DNA from 3 places in the Sporomusa sp. 246TCP1 genome. Region 2 is predicted to be linked to each of the others. Evidence: riboswitches for the same ligand, from Rfam matches in the RefSeq annotation. Region 2 holds a riboswitch; each other region holds the start of a gene.
The links. A riboswitch is a leader RNA that binds a small molecule or an ion and turns the genes downstream of it on or off. The one in region 2 is predicted to bind thiamine pyrophosphate.
Positions count from the first base shown of each region.

Region 1: it holds a riboswitch for thiamine pyrophosphate, as region 2 does, so the genes downstream of both, cytX (putative hydroxymethylpyrimidine transporter CytX) here and thiC (phosphomethylpyrimidine synthase ThiC) in region 2, are expected to answer to the same signal.
Region 3: it holds a riboswitch for thiamine pyrophosphate, as region 2 does, so the genes downstream of both, thiT (energy-coupled thiamine transporter ThiT) here and thiC (phosphomethylpyrimidine synthase ThiC) in region 2, are expected to answer to the same signal.

Region 1 is NZ_CM170492.1:4,154,481-4,159,637, forward strand. Features, by position in the region: gene AC1ECB_RS19625 (CCA tRNA nucleotidyltransferase) at 1-869, opposite strand, end outside; gene thiE (thiamine phosphate synthase) at 995-1,624, opposite strand; gene thiM (hydroxyethylthiazole kinase) at 1,617-2,429, opposite strand; gene cytX (putative hydroxymethylpyrimidine transporter CytX) at 2,408-3,622, opposite strand; TPP riboswitch at 3,688-3,799, opposite strand; gene AC1ECB_RS19645 (autotransporter outer membrane beta-barrel domain-containing protein) at 3,926-5,157, opposite strand, start outside.
Region 2 is NZ_CM170492.1:333,249-338,405, forward strand. Features, by position in the region: gene AC1ECB_RS01605 (hypothetical protein) at 1-170, opposite strand, end outside; gene AC1ECB_RS01610 (ADP-ribosylglycohydrolase family protein) at 647-1,423, shown strand; gene thiC (phosphomethylpyrimidine synthase ThiC) at 1,529-2,827, opposite strand; TPP riboswitch at 2,899-2,999, opposite strand; gene pyc (pyruvate carboxylase) at 3,017-5,157, opposite strand, start outside.
Region 3 is NZ_CM170492.1:2,430,063-2,435,219, forward strand. Features, by position in the region: gene AC1ECB_RS11685 (SiaB family protein kinase) at 1-228, opposite strand, end outside; gene AC1ECB_RS11690 (uracil-xanthine permease family protein) at 430-2,151, opposite strand; gene AC1ECB_RS11695 (thiamine diphosphokinase) at 2,375-3,094, shown strand; TPP riboswitch at 3,165-3,269, shown strand; gene thiT (energy-coupled thiamine transporter ThiT) at 3,333-3,995, shown strand; gene AC1ECB_RS11705 (heavy metal translocating P-type ATPase) at 4,000-5,157, opposite strand, start outside.

The DNA of each region.
Region 1 (5,157 bases), 2.2 Mb from region 2:
GTTACAGACGCATTAAGCCAGTCACCAGGCAACGTCATGCGGCTATTCCAGTGGTATATACTTTGGTGGTCCATTACAAGGCTCAAACTGACAAACCGTAGCTTTGGACTTGACGTAGCTTTGGCCACCGAATCCAGGCGATCCATTGCAATAGCAAATTGGTCTGGGGGTAAGTCCGCTATTTCTTCAAACACACACGGCAATAAATTGCTCTGAACCAAAACCTTAAAAAAGCGTGCCGGGGCCGGGGCGTCATTCAAGACCTTTGTCAATTCGGCAAGCACCCGTTCAATAGGTTCGCCGCCAAGTTCATCAGCAGCGACACTTGCAAGAATCAGTGTCTCAGCATCAATGGCGAAATCTAAGCGCGCCGCTTGTCCTGCAAGCCGCAGGGCACGTATGGGATCATCAACAAAATGCTGGCTAGTGGCACGAAGTATCTTGTTCTTGATATCCCGGATTCCATGGAAAGGATCAATCACTTCGCCAGTCAAACTATCCACAGCAATGGAATTTACAGTTGTATCACGCCGAAATAAATCTTCTTCAATAGTTATTTTGGGGTTTGATGCAATCTTGAAACCTTTATAGCCGCTGCCGACCTTTCGCTCCGTTCTGGCAAAGGCAACTTCACATGGTCTGCCATCAATAACCAGCCGAAAAACCGGAAACGATTTGCCACATTCATCGGCTTCAGGGAAGAGTTTTTTAAAGTTTTTCTTAACCATGCCAACTACACAGAAATCAATATCTTTCGGCGCAATTCCTCTCACCATATCACGAACACAGCCACCCACTCTATAAAGGCGTCCCCCATTCGCCAGAATGATTTCCGCAAAAGTTCGCTCTGTTACGACATTACTATTCACCAGGATCGTCCCCCCTGATTATATTTTTCATTTAATACTCAATACATACAAACCCCAGGCTCCAGTTCTGGAGCCTGGGGTTTGTATGATTGTCATTTCGTTACCAGGTGCAAGTTTACCTTGTTCTATTGCTTCATCAATTGGTAAAGCTTACAAGTCGCTGCCTTAGGATCTGCTGCAGCAACAATGACTGATACCACTGCCACCCCATCTACACCTGTATTCATGACATCACGGATATTACTTCCATTAATTCCGCCAATAGCAACAATGGGAATCTTTACCTTAGCTTTTATAGCTTCCAATTCTGCCAAACTGACACTATCGGCATCATCCTTAGTATTTGTAGGGAATACGGCTCCGACACCAAGATAGTCAGCACCTTGTTCTTGCGCCAGCAAAGCTTCTGCCAGCGTTGCCGCAGATACACCAATAATCTTATCAGGCCCTAACATTTTCCTTGCCACTGCCACAGGTAGATCTTCCTGTCCAATATGAAGCCCAGCCGCATCTACCGCCAACGCAATATCTGCCCGATCATTCACAATCAGCGGCACACCATATTTTTCCGTAACACCTTTTATCACTAAAGCCACTTGATAAAATTCTGCTGAGGACAGATTCTTCTCTCTTACCTGTACCACCGTAACGCCACCCTGAATCGCTTGTTCCACAGTTTTCGCAAGATCTTTATCGCCAAGTAAACCTCTGTCTGTTACTAAGTATAAAGAATAGTTACAATTCCTTTTATCCATTCGTAATTCTACCACCTTTCCTTATGACTTCCGGCGTCAACGACCATACTGCATCAAACAAGCGAACCCGGAAGGTTCCAATACCTTCTCCCACCTGTAATGATTGGTGCGCCAACTCACCAGCTAAGCCCATGGTCATCACACCGGCAACTGCGCCGGTAAACCAATCGTCTGTTGCGCCACAGTAACAAGCAATCAAAGAAGTGGCCATACAACCTGTACCTGTTACCTGCGACAAGATAGCATGTCCATTATCAATACGACACACCCGTTCCCCGCCGGCAATAATATCCTGCTTACCAGTAATAGCAATTACGCAGCCCAGTTTTTGCGAAAGCTGCCGCGCCACCTTTTCTCCGTCTACCTCATCAGCAACAGAATCAACACCCTTGATATCTGCAGCAACGCCGGCAATCATTTTCAGCTCCGACATATTGCCACGAATCACCGTAGGACAAACCTCCTGAATAATTCTCTTAGCCGTAGCTGTACGAAGAGCGGTAGCGCCCACCCCCACTGGGTCAAAAATAATGGGGATTTTTTTCTCCCTGGCTTTTTTGCCGGCAGCTACCATGGATTCAATACTCCGGGAATTCAACGTTCCAATATTTATTACCAAGGCAGCCGCAAATGACACCATTTCTTCTACTTCCTCAATATCATCAGCCATAACTGGCGAAGCACCAATCGCCAGGGTTATATTGGCACAATCATTTACCGTAACGTAATTAGTTAAATGATGCACCAGTGGTTTCTTAGTCTTCAAGGTTAAGAGGCTATCTGCTATTTTTTGCAGTATTTCCATTGTTTCGTAACCCCCCATGTTACTTTATATAGTAACGCTGTTATTATCATTACTGGTATGGTAGCGCCCAGCACAAAGTCCAGCTTAATAAACTGATAGTACAGGCCTACTCCTAGCGCCCAAATAAGTAGCGCTCCCCAGTTAATTAGTATTTTAGCTTGAACCTTGCGATTTTTTATAATAAAATACTCTGTCAACAAAACGGCAAATAAGGGTGCAAAAACAGAGCCAATAGCCAGGAGGAAATTCTCATACTGCTCAATATTAAACCACAAAGCAGCTATTGTGCCAATCACCGTCATAACTAAAGCTACCCGTTTCTCATTGAGTTTAGGAAACATATTTGCAAAACTCACACCTGCGGAATAGGCATCCAAAAAAGTAGTTGTTACCGTTGCCAAGACTACAATTCCTAGTGCAGCCAGCCCAAGATTAGCAGCCAGCATCATGGACGAAGGTTCTGCATTGCCAGCAGCTATGGCAGCTCCCAGTCCAATAATATACATCCAGCAGCTGCCAGCAAAGTAACCCAAGCCACTCCCCCAGGCGGCACTTTTTTTGTTTTTGGCAAAGCGTGTATAATCCGCAATCAAGGGCAGCCAGGAAAGCGGCATAATAACACTTAATTCTACGGCCTGGCCGAAAGACAGGCCCCCGGCAGGTGGCGCAGTTAACGCAGCGCTATTTTTAAATACAACAGTACTTAACACGATGGTGATACCAAGCAAAAGGAAAACAGCCACCATATTGGCTTTTTTCAGGCCACCTTCCCGGCCAAGTACAATCCATATGAGGACTAAGCCACCAATGCTAATTGTCCATACAGAAAGCTGGTCCAATCCCCAGAGCAGCTTACCAATCTCGTTCGCTGAGCGGGCAGCCGCAATAATCATAACTGCCGTCCACCCAACCAATTGCAAAACATTTAACACTGAAAATAAATAAGACCCATATTCGCCAAAAGAAATCCGAGTTGATACCAGCGCCGGTATCCGCTCCTGAGTACCAATTACCCCACCCAACACTAAAATACCAGTTCCGACCACATGGCCAGTCACAATAGCTGCTACGCCATTGTAAAAACCAAGTGGAGCCAAGAGTCCGCCTGTTAGAATCTCAGCAATAGATACAGCCGCACCAAACCACAAAAACAAGTAATGATTAAACCCTAATGTACTATTTTCATTCGACATTCAATATAACACTCCTTTTTATAAAAAATAAAAAGCACACCCACAAGGATGCGCTTAAAGTACAAAACACTCTATACCATCATCCCTACGCTGGCATTATCCAGATCAGGTTAAAGGGTCATAGATTTTATTAGATCTATATCTCAGCCGGCCTTTCCAGCACCCCTTGAAATGTCAATATTCTTTTAGGCTCATCGTAACATATCTAATCACCATTTTCAACTATCTACAAGCAATTTACTAACAAATTATTACAAATGATAAAATACTGTCTAGTAAACAGGTGCAAAGCACGTTCGACTCTTACCAATATCCTTTTAAGGACAGATTTCCCTGACAACCACGCTTATCACCAAATAGCTTGCTGAATTGTCCGTCTAGATATAAATTGCCACTTAAACCAGCCTTTAACCCCAAATTAATTTGGTACATATTGCTTCCAAGTCTGTTTTGGCTTTGCTCACCCGAAATATCGGCTGCATTATCACTCTTAAACTCATGAATATAATGTACCCCGAGCGAGGTAGTCATTACTGTTCCGTTACTTTGCATTACCGCCTTGCGCAGTTGCAGGCCCAGCCGCCCTTGTACAGAATCACCTTTTTTTAACGACACATTTGCTCCCACATTATCGGTAAAGTCTCTCTGATGAATACCAATATACGATAATTGCACCTGTGGTTCCAGTACCAGACCATGTTGCTGTTGAAAAGTCACACCATGCTCCAGCGAAGTAACAAATAGCCGTCCCGAATACTGCTGTTTAAGACCATACCCATAATAACCTGGCACATTGTTGGTAAAATCCAGGTTGCCATATAGTAAGACTGCATTAAAATAACCGGAATGGCCGGCCTCCACTGGCATCCTGATTACGGAATAGAGGCCACCATAATTTCCTGTTATCTCATTCTTCACATTACTTGCCGTATTCCTTTGATTAGTTTCTCCATGTCCAGCAATGAAACCAACATACATTTTATTCTTTTCCCCAACAACAGCCCCATTAACTAGTTTTTCCCAGCCCAACTGCATGCCTTTCGTCTGAGCATGATAGTTGGATCCAGAACCATTCCTGTAGCTTGTATCATTGCCAAAAGGACTTACCCAAATAGTATTATTTTCTTTACCTGCTACGACCTGAGAATTACGCAGCTCATACATATGCAGGTCTAAATCGTCAATAATCCCCCGGCTTAGGTTTTGCCCATTGGTAATTGCCGCACTATAACCTGATAGATAATTAGGCGCATACAAAGCATATACCAGCCAGGACATTGTATTTTCCGGTTGACCGCTACGTTTCCAATACTGATACGCTCCCCCACTGCGATATTCACTGCCAGCAGCCATTGGCGCTGCGGTACCGGCAATAAGCTCAGTTCCCTTTGGTACGGAAATTACATAAATATCCTGTAAATCAGAACCCCAGCCAGCCAATATCGCCTGTGCATTGCGTGAATCTGCCACAGAATAGTATTTATCTGACCACCATGCGCCTAAATAACCCTGGGTAATCTCATCTGATTTCAGAT
Region 2 (5,157 bases):
CCTTTTTTCTTACCCTTCTTGGGTTTTCGCCGGGGCCTGCGGACTATGTTGGCAAGATGTGTCGAAGAAGACAGCCACAGGCGCTTGATAAAATCATAGAAAGTACCAACCCCCGGAACATCATCCGGTAGAAACCCGCTGAGGACCGCAAAAATGGGCGTCGAACGCATGGAATTGACCCAGTGTCAATGGAGCGTTCATGGAGTAATTCCATAAGCAGTAAAGAGCGGAACATATCGGTCGGGTCGCGTGCAATGGGACCGAAAGATTTGGAATAGCGATGAGCGACAATTTCCGTGACTCTTGATAAATCGCTGCACCAAATACTGGCTAGGGCTTTTTGTTGGAGCAAAACCGGCTCTAAAAAACCACGTTTTAAGTAGTGGATTTGCAATTGTTCTTTCAGAAAATCCTGAAATTGTTGATGAGAACGAGTCATTTTCAACAAAAAAATCACCACCATCAGAGAAGGTAGGCTAATAAGTGCTTCCATCGCGATTATTGGGGTGATTCTGATTTGTCAAGTATTATTATTAAAATGTATATTTCGGTGGAGGAAAATACAAAAAGACCAAGGCTAACTGCCTTGATCCATATAATATCTCGGGTTTCCGAGAGCGTACGGTCCGTATTGGGGGGAAAATCAATGATCGGTTCAATTGCCGGAGATATTATTGGCTCAGTTTACGAGTGGAACAATCGAAAGGACAAGAAATTTCCGTTATTTCAAGCGGCATCTGTTTTTACAGATGATACGGTACTAACTTGTGCAGTAGCAGATAGTTTATTATCCGGAAAATCCTATGTTGAGAAGTTTAAAGAGCACTATAGTCTGTACCCAACAGTAGGATATGGGCCGAAGTTTGCAGCTTGGGCTCGATCAAATAGTACTGATTCGTACAATAGTTGGGGAAACGGCTCGGCTATGCGCGTTAGTCCTATCGGTTTTGCTTTTAATAATTTGGCAGAGGTTATGGGGGAGGCGGAAAAATCAGCGGCAGTAACCCATAATCACCCTGAAGGTATTAAAGGAGCCCAGGCAACAGCAGCAGCTATTTATTTAGCGAGAAACAACAGTTCGAAGAACGAAATAAAAGAATTTATTATCAAGCAGTTTGATTATGATCTTCACCAAAAGATTAGTGATATTCGTCCTAATTATGGTTTTGATGTGTCCTGTCAGGGATCAGTTCCGATTGCTATTATAGCCTTTTTAGAGGCCAGGGATTATGAAGACGCTTTAAGAAATGCTATTTCTGTAGGCGGGGATAGTGATACAATTGCCTGTATAGCAGGGGGAATTGCGCAAGCCTTTTTTGGTATTCCTGATGACATCCGCGAGATGGCTATCAAGAAGCTTGATGAAAGATTAAGGGCAATTGTAGTAGCATTTGAGAAAAAATATATGAATAGAGAAGCTTAAGCGGAGGGTTGACTCAGAACCTGAACCTTGGCTTAAGCTGCAAAAAAGCTCTGTACCTGCTAAATGCAGAATACAGAGCTTTTGAGGTAATTAGTGTACACTAACTTATAAAATACTCAAGTCATCCCCGTTGAGTATTTTTTTCATATTCTTCATAGGGCACATTTTACCGCACATGGTACAGGTATCTTCACATTCAGGTACAGATTCTTCCCGATACTTTCTGGCCTTTTCCGGGTCAATCGATAATTCAATCATGCGGGAGAAGTCTACATCGGCCCGGGCGGCACTCATTTGATTATCCCAGTCGCGGGCACCAGGAATTCCTTTGGCAATGTCGGCGGCGTGAGCAGCAATGCGGGCAGCGATGATGCCTTCTTTCATATCATCAAGATTGGGCAAGCGAAGATGCTCAGCCGGAGTAACATAACAGAGGAAGTCTGCGCCATTTGCCGCAGCAATGGCACCACCAATCGCGCTGGTAATATGGTCATAACCGGGGGCGACATCGGTGACTAGTGGTCCTAACACATAGAAGGGAGCACCATGGCATAAACGTTTTTCTAATTGCATGTTAGCAGCAATTTCATTAATTGCCATATGGCCGGGGCCTTCGATCATGATTTGCACATTTCTGGCCCAGGCGCGTTTGGTTAGTTCGCCAAGGGTAATGAGTTCTTCAATTTGGGCAGCGTCAGTAGAGTCATTAATCGAACCAGGACGACAGGCATCCCCCAAGCTGATAGTCACATCATACTTTTCACAGATGTCCAGCAGTCTGTCGTAATATTCATAGAAGGGGTTTTCCTGCTTGTTTAATTCCATCCAGGCAAAAAGAAGTGAACCTCCCCGGGAAACAATGTTGGTGAGACGCTTATTTTTTTTCACCCGTTCGGCTGTTTGGCGGTTCATACCACAGTGAATGGTCATAAAATCCACACCGTCTTTAGCATGACGTTCAACAACCGAGAAAAATTCATCGACGGTGATGTCCTTTAGCTCCTTATCAAGCATGCCGACGGCATCATACATAGGTACAGTGCCGATCATGATGGGGGATATTTCAATCAATTTGCGCCGAAATTCCTGAGTTTTACCGTAACAGCTCAAATCCATAATCGCTTCCGCTTTGAGGTCAATGGCTTTTTTTACTTTTTCTAATTCAAGTTCAAGGTTGCAGCAGTCTTTGGAAACTCCAAGGTTGACGTTGATTTTGGTGCGTAGTTTTTCCCCAACCCCTTTGGGACTAAGACTAGTATGCTGCTTATTGGCAGGAATAGCAACACGGCCATTTGCTACTAGTTGGCGTAATAGCTCAATATCGATATTTTCCTCCTGAGCTACGATACGCATTTGTTCGGTAATAATGCCTCTTTTCGCGGCATCCATTTGTGTAGTATACATATTTTTCCCCTTCCTCTATGAGTGTATTTTTAGTTATAGCAGAGGGGGAGAAAACGTGGGCAAGCTTCTTTTAGTTTGGTATAAAGCTTTCCTACGGTGGTATTAACCACATCAGGTTCGAGGGTTGGAATTGAATTCCTCTCAGCCACATCTGGCACCCCTAGCTATAACTATGACAGGAACTACGCTTTATGCTTCTGCTATCTTCACGAGTTCGATTAATAAATCGCCTGTTTCTACAGAATCCTGAGGTTTTACATAAAGCTCTTTAACTACACCATCAAATGGAGATTGTATCGTTGTTTCCATTTTCATGGCTTCAGTAACAAGTAAGTATTCGCCTTTTTTAACAGGATCTCCTCTTTTCACCATAATTTTAATTACTTTTCCGGTCATAGAAGCACCAAGCTGGCCAGGATTGTCCCTTTCCGCTTTTATTTTCGTAGTCGTAATGGCTTTGAAGCTTCGATCCTTAACAATAACTTCGCGTGGTAAGCCGTTAAGCTCAAAGTTGACAATCCGCGTGCCGTCAGGAAGTGGTTCTTCTATAGATATAAACTTAATTACAAGTGTTTTACCTTCCTCAATATCGACTTGGAGTTCCTCGCGTGGGAGTAAGCCATGGAAAAAGGTTGGGGTATCTAACATCGACACATCACCATAGATTGCAGTCAATTTAACCCAATCTAAGAATACTTTGGGGTAGAGGGAGTAAGCAAGCACATCCTTTTCGGTTACCGGGCGAGTCAGAACATCGGATAGTTTATTACGGATTTGGTCAAAGTTGGTATCTTCCAGTAGTTCACCAGGACGTTTGGTTAAGGGCGCTTTACCCTTCAGTATAATGCGCTGCAGTTCTTGGGGGAATCCCTGGTATGGCTGGCCAATCTGCCCGGAGAAGAATTCCACGACAGAGTTAGGGAAGTCTAAACTATCACCGGTTTTGTAAATGTCGTCTTCTGTCAGGTTATTTTCAACCATGAACAGGGCCATGTCGCCAACGATTTTGGATGAAGGAGTTACTTTGATAAGATCGCCAAACATGTCATTAACTTGACGATATACTTCTTTGACGCGATCCCACTGGCTTTCTAGCCCTAGCGATTTGGCTTGCTGCTTGAGGTTGCTATATTGACCACCAGGCATCTCATGCTGATAAACCTCGGGGTTAGGGAAAAGGAGACTGCTTTCAAAATCTTTATAATGGGTGCGAACATCTTCCCAGTAGTGGGATAATTTATTTAAGCTGTCAATATTCACGTGGGGTTGCCTGTCATGGCCCTGTAAGGCGTAGTATAAGCTGTTACTGCTGGGTTGGGATGACATGCCGGCTAACGAGGAGATGGCAGTATCTACAATGTCTACACCGGCATCAATGGCCCGGGCGTATGTGTAAATTCCGTTACCGCTGGTGTCATGCATATGCAAGTGGATAGGCAGGTCTACAGCCTCTTTAAGGGCCGAAATCAGCCTGTAGGCGGCCTCAGGTTTTAATAATCCAGCCATATCTTTGATGGCCAAAATATGCGCGCCGGCTTGTTCAACTTCTTTTGCCATATTTACATAATATTTCAGGTCATACTTAGAGCGCGACGGGTCCAGAATATCGCCTGCATAGCACAAGGCAACCTCTGCGACCTTGCCGGACTGGCGTACTGCATCGATGGAAACGATCATGGCATCAAGCCAGTTTAAACTGTCGAAAATACGGAATACGTCGATACCTGCTGACGCCGCTTGGGCAACAAACGCGCGAATTACGTTATCCGGATAACTGGTGTAACCAACTGCATTGGAAGCACGGAATAGCATTTGGAATAAGATATTGGGGGCCTGGGCTCGCAAGGCCTCCAGACGCTTCCAGGGGTCTTCATTTAAAAACCGGTAGGCTACATCAAAAGTAGCTCCGCCCCACATTTCCAGAGAAAATAAATTAGGCAGCATATGGGCAGTAGGGGCAATAATGTTGAGCATATCATGGGTTCGCATCCGGGTAGCCAAGAGTGATTGATGGGCATCCCGCAGCGTAGTGTCTGTCAATAGAACCTCTTTTTGATCTTTAATCCAGGATACCAGACCTTGCGGTCCCTGGCTGTCCAGGATTTGTTTGGTGCCGTTAGTAAGAGGCGCATCAGGGGCGTGTAACCGGCGGGGGGGTGGGAAACTTGGTTTGGGACGTTTGGCAATTCCAGGGAACCCATTTACCGTGGTTTCGGCCAGATAGGTAAGCAGCTTAGTACCTCTGTCCTGGGGTGGTGAAAATATAAACAATTCTGGCGATGTATCAATAAAGGTAGTATAATAATGACCGCTTAAAAAGTCCGCATGGT
Region 3 (5,157 bases), 2.1 Mb from region 2:
GGCTTTTTTCACACTATAATTTTTAATATTTTGTGTCTGTTCAATAAATACCGAAAAAACATTATAAGTATCATTAAGTGAAGTAGCATCCGTCTCTAAATACCTTTTTACGGCATCTCCCAATTCCTCAATAACCTCCTGGGTAAACCGGCCGGAAAATGTAATTAGCACTCCATAGTTCTGCAAAACCTTCTGCAATTCAATCAAATTATCGAAATTATTTTCCATCGCTTGCACTCCTCCAAAGAATACATTCTATCATCTACTTTACGTTTTCTTTGCTGTAGTTCAATTTAAATTCTCATTCCCTTAAACATAATACTTCTATTATTCAGATCTGTACTTGTGAATGACAGCTACATCATTCCCTATAAACTTCCCTACAAATACAAAAAACTCCTTCAAGTTTCTAAAGACGATATTAGGTTGTTAGTGATCAAAATGGAATTGTATATGGCAACGTCCATTACTCATTTCCGATTTCATTTTATCGGCGTACTTTCTCATAAGAAAACCGGAGAGCCTGATAAATGCGGACTCATCTTCCATTAGTTCAGTTTCTGTAGGACGTACCACAGGAAAATCCATCAATATTCCATCATAATATATATCTACATCAAGATTAAACTCCTCAAAACTGACGTCCACTTTTATTTTTCCATTAGCTAGGCCAAGTTCGTTAGCTGACTCGACAAATTCATTGATCGCGAATGCGGCCCGTTTAATGATTTCGCTTCGCGCGCCCCAAGTTTCCCCGCTGATTTCCATAAAATCAAACACAGTGCTGGAAGACATGGTGCCCTGTTCCAATTCCAGAATTCGGTGCTTATCAATACCAATTCGAAAAATTAAACTCAGGAAAATTGCCATAATTGAAGCCATAGCCATGCTCGTCTTGAACAAAGGCTGTAGCCATTCCGGCAAAGTCGTGTAAAAATCAGGAATAATTTCGATCGCCATACCGAAGGCAAAGGACAAACCGATAACAAATATTTTTCTGGCATCCAGCATCCGTGAAGAACATATTTGCATTCCAGTCGGTAGCACAAAACTGATCTCGATTAGCAAAATGACGCCCATTACTGGCTTGGGCATAATAGCAAATAATGCGGCAATTTTGGGTAAAAAGGCAAGCAAGATGAACATTGTGCCTACGCCGTAGGAAATACGCCGACTGGTGGCTCCGGTAGCTACAGACAATCCGACACTGCCAGAGCTGGTGGTTTGACCCATAGTACCTAAAAGCCCGCTTATTATCGAACTACAGCCCTCCGAAAAGAGCCCCTTACTCACCGTTCGAATATCCATCCGTTGCCAATTAACATCATTAACTTTTTGACAAGTAGAAATATTAGCGATAGTTTTGATGCTGGAACAAAATGCAGCTACCAAGAATGGAGCCAGCAAAGAGGTATCGAATGACCAGCCGACATGGCCCATGTCCGGGAAGGCAAAAAATGGAGCTTCCACAAATTTGGTTAGATGGGCTTCAGTAAGAACTCCCGTGTAATACGAAATCACATAACCAACCAAAATTCCGCCGAGGATAGAATACTCACGCATCCTAGCCGTACCCCACACATGCATCATGATGATTACAGCCAGTGTCAAACAGGATATCCCAACTGTGGCAGCAACGCTTACTCCCTCGTTTCTATCCAGACCGACAAAACTCGGAATACTGTAATTGATAAAAGAAACAGCCATCATTGTAACAATCAGACCAGTAATTTCCACCGGAAACAGAACACGCATTTTATGTAGCACCCGACTCATCAATATCTGAGATAGGCCAGCTACTATGGTCATACCAAACATCAGTGGAAAACCACCGGCCTTCACTGCCATTACAGAAGCAGGAAAGTAAGGCGCACCAGTTTCCTGTGCACAAAAATATCCGGAACCAAGCGGCCCTTTATGGCATGCCTGCATCAGTGTGCCAATTCCCATGGCAACCATCATCAGGCTGACAACGCTTTGCGCCAATTCGGTTGTACCTCCAATAGCCGAAACAATGAGCACCGGAAATATCAAATCAACCGACAACATAATAATTTGCTGTAAGACCAAAGGAATAAATGATCTTAATGGCATGCTATCTTCTACTCCATACACTAAATTCGCTGGTTTTTTGGGCTTGTCTTCCGGCAATATGTCCACACTCCTCTTAAAATAAAGAAAAAATAAATTAAATAAAAATCTCTACCTTGCTATTAGAAAATTCCACAAAGCTATAATAAATCCTTTTCATGGCTGTTGCCTAATTATCTGGAATGTCATTTTTACCAGTGCCCTTTTAGGGTAAAGAAGGATTATAAGGCAAAGAGGGTGAAGTAAACAATCTGAAGAATTGGAAATTGGACAGGTGTAAAAAATGGTGCATAGTTTAAAACTACCGCAAGCTGAGCTTACATTTAGAAAACCACTGCCAAAGGTAACGCTGATGATGACTGCAGGCGGGAGACCGCCAGAAAAAAAATGGTTTCAAAAAATAGCAAAAGGTTTCCCCGTATGGTGTATTGATAGTGGTATCCATATTTGTCAGCAAACTGGTATAACACCGGCACGAATTATCGGTGATGGCGACAGCGCCAGCCCGGAAGCATGGGCTTGGGGGAAGAGTCTGAATGTTCCTGTTGAGATATATCCTGAAGATAAGGATTATACCGATCTTCAGCTTGCTATGCTTAGAGCGAAAGAAATGTATGGTACGACTACCGCGGTTGTCTCCGGTGTATGGGGAGGACGGTTTGACCATGCTTTTAGCAACATACAAACATTAGCCGGTTGGGAAACATTGGGCGTCAAAGGTATTGCCGCTGATGAATCTGAAGTCTTGTTTTTTTTATCAGACCAAGATACAGTAATGATAAAAGCTGAGATAATACCTGATATCATATCTTTGATTTCCCTATCAAACTGCTGTTTAGGTGTTACGATTGACGGTGTACGCTGGCCTTTACAAAAAGCCGAACTCCAACGCAACCTGCCTTACGCAATTAGTAATCAACCGTTAGGCGATTGCCAGGAAGCATCTGTGTCAGTGGATAAAGGCTTATTGGGAGTTTATTTACAATGGAAGCGTGAAAAATAAGAACAAAAGTTACAAAACTTATAAATTACTTGCTGTGTTAATAAAACAGTGTTATTATGGAATAAAATACCAAATATGCTAGGGGTGCCTCCGGGCTGAGAGATGAAATCAGTATTTCATTAACCCTTAACCTGATCTGGGTAATACCAGCGTAGGGAAGCGACTTGCAAGTAACAGGAAAAAGCCGCAGTCCTACAAAGAGACTGCGGCTTATACTAATTCAATGGAAGGTAAAGGTATGAAAAGCAACTTGGTAGACAACATAGCAACGATTGCCGCAAGCCCGGCTACGCTATTGACTCTAGGGGGAGTCATTTTGTTAGTCGTAGCGTTGCTGCGGATGAAGAAGGTTACATTCAACGCCCGGATGATGGCTCATATCGGACTTGCACTTGCTCTGGCCGCCATTCTGCACGCATTTAAACTATACAATATGCCTCAGGGGGGCAGCCTAACTCTCGGCAGTATGATTCCTATACTCCTTATGGCGTTTTTTTACGGTCCCGAGGTCGGGTATCTCACCGGGTTTTTATATGGTTTGATTAATTTGATCCAAGATCCCTATGTCTTGCATCCGATACAGGTGTTATTTGATTACCCGTTACCCTTTATGGCTTTAGGCTTAGCAGGGTATTTCAAAGACCAGTATCTGTTGGGAACTGTCGTTGGTATTATTGGCCGGTTTATATTCCATTATCTTTCCGGTATCGTGTTTTTTACCAGCTATGCGCCGCCGGGGGTATCGCCATATCTATATTCATTCCTATTTAACGCAAGCTATCTAAGTGTGGAATGCATTGTTTGCGTAATTATCATGCGAATGCTGCCAATTGAACGAATTGAAATGACCATTAGACGACAGAGACAAGTCAGCAACAAATTTAAAGAGAACCAAATTTAACTACTTACTTTATTTCCCGCGCCAGGCGCATACCGTTTAGTGTTACCAAAAGCGAAGCGCCGGTGTCGGCTAACACTGCCAGCCACAAATTGACGAAACCAGCGAAAGTGCCCAGCACAAACAATAATTTTATCACCAAAGAAAAGGTAACATTCTGCTTGATAATTGCCACCGTCTTGCGACTGAGCTTCATAACATAGGCCAGTTTGCTCAGATCATCGGACATGAGCGCAATATCGGCTGTTTCCAGCGCCGTATCTGATCCGGCCACCCCCATAGCAATACCCACAGTGGCTGTAGCCATGGCAGGAGCGTCGTTGACGCCGTCCCCCACCATGGCTACGCTGCCATACTTATGAGCCAATTGTTTTAAAGCCGACACTTTGTCTTCCGGCAGCAGTTCGCTATAAAAAGCATCTATATTTAATTTATCAGCAATAGCTGCTGCCACCCGCTTGTTATCACCAGTCAGCATCGCCATATTTTTCACTCCGGCGGCCTGTAGCGCGGCAAGCGCCTTCATACTATTTTCCCGCAATGTATCAGCGACAGCAATGGCACCCAGTACTTGCTGCTTTGTACCGACCAGCATCACAGTCTTGCCTTGCTGTTCCAACTGAATCAACTGCTCTTCGTAGCTCGCCAAGGCGTGCCCGATTTCTTCAAATAAGCGGCGATTGCCGACATACACCGTCTGATCGTCTACATTGGCCTGGGCTCCCCGGCCAATGAGTGCCTTAAATTTGATTACTGACTTTAAAGGTGCATTACCAGCTTTGGCAACAATCGCCTGGGCCAGCGGGTGCTCTGACCACCTTTCGACCGCCGCGGCCAACAGTAACAGTTCTTCTTTGGCTATACCGGTTAACGGCATCACATCGGTCACCATCGGTTTACCAATGGTCAGCGTCCCAGTTTTGTCAAAGGCCACTGCCTGAATGCGCCCCATCTGTTCTAAATATGCCCCACCCTTAATCAACACCCCGCGCCGCGAAGCATTGCCGATAGCGGATACAATCGATACTGGTGTGGAAATGACCAGTGCGCACGGACAAGAGATGACCAGCAACACTAATGCCCGGTAAAACCAAAGATCAAAGGATTGATTGAACACAAGCGACGGAATGAACATCAAACCTAACGACGCCAGAATAACGGCCGG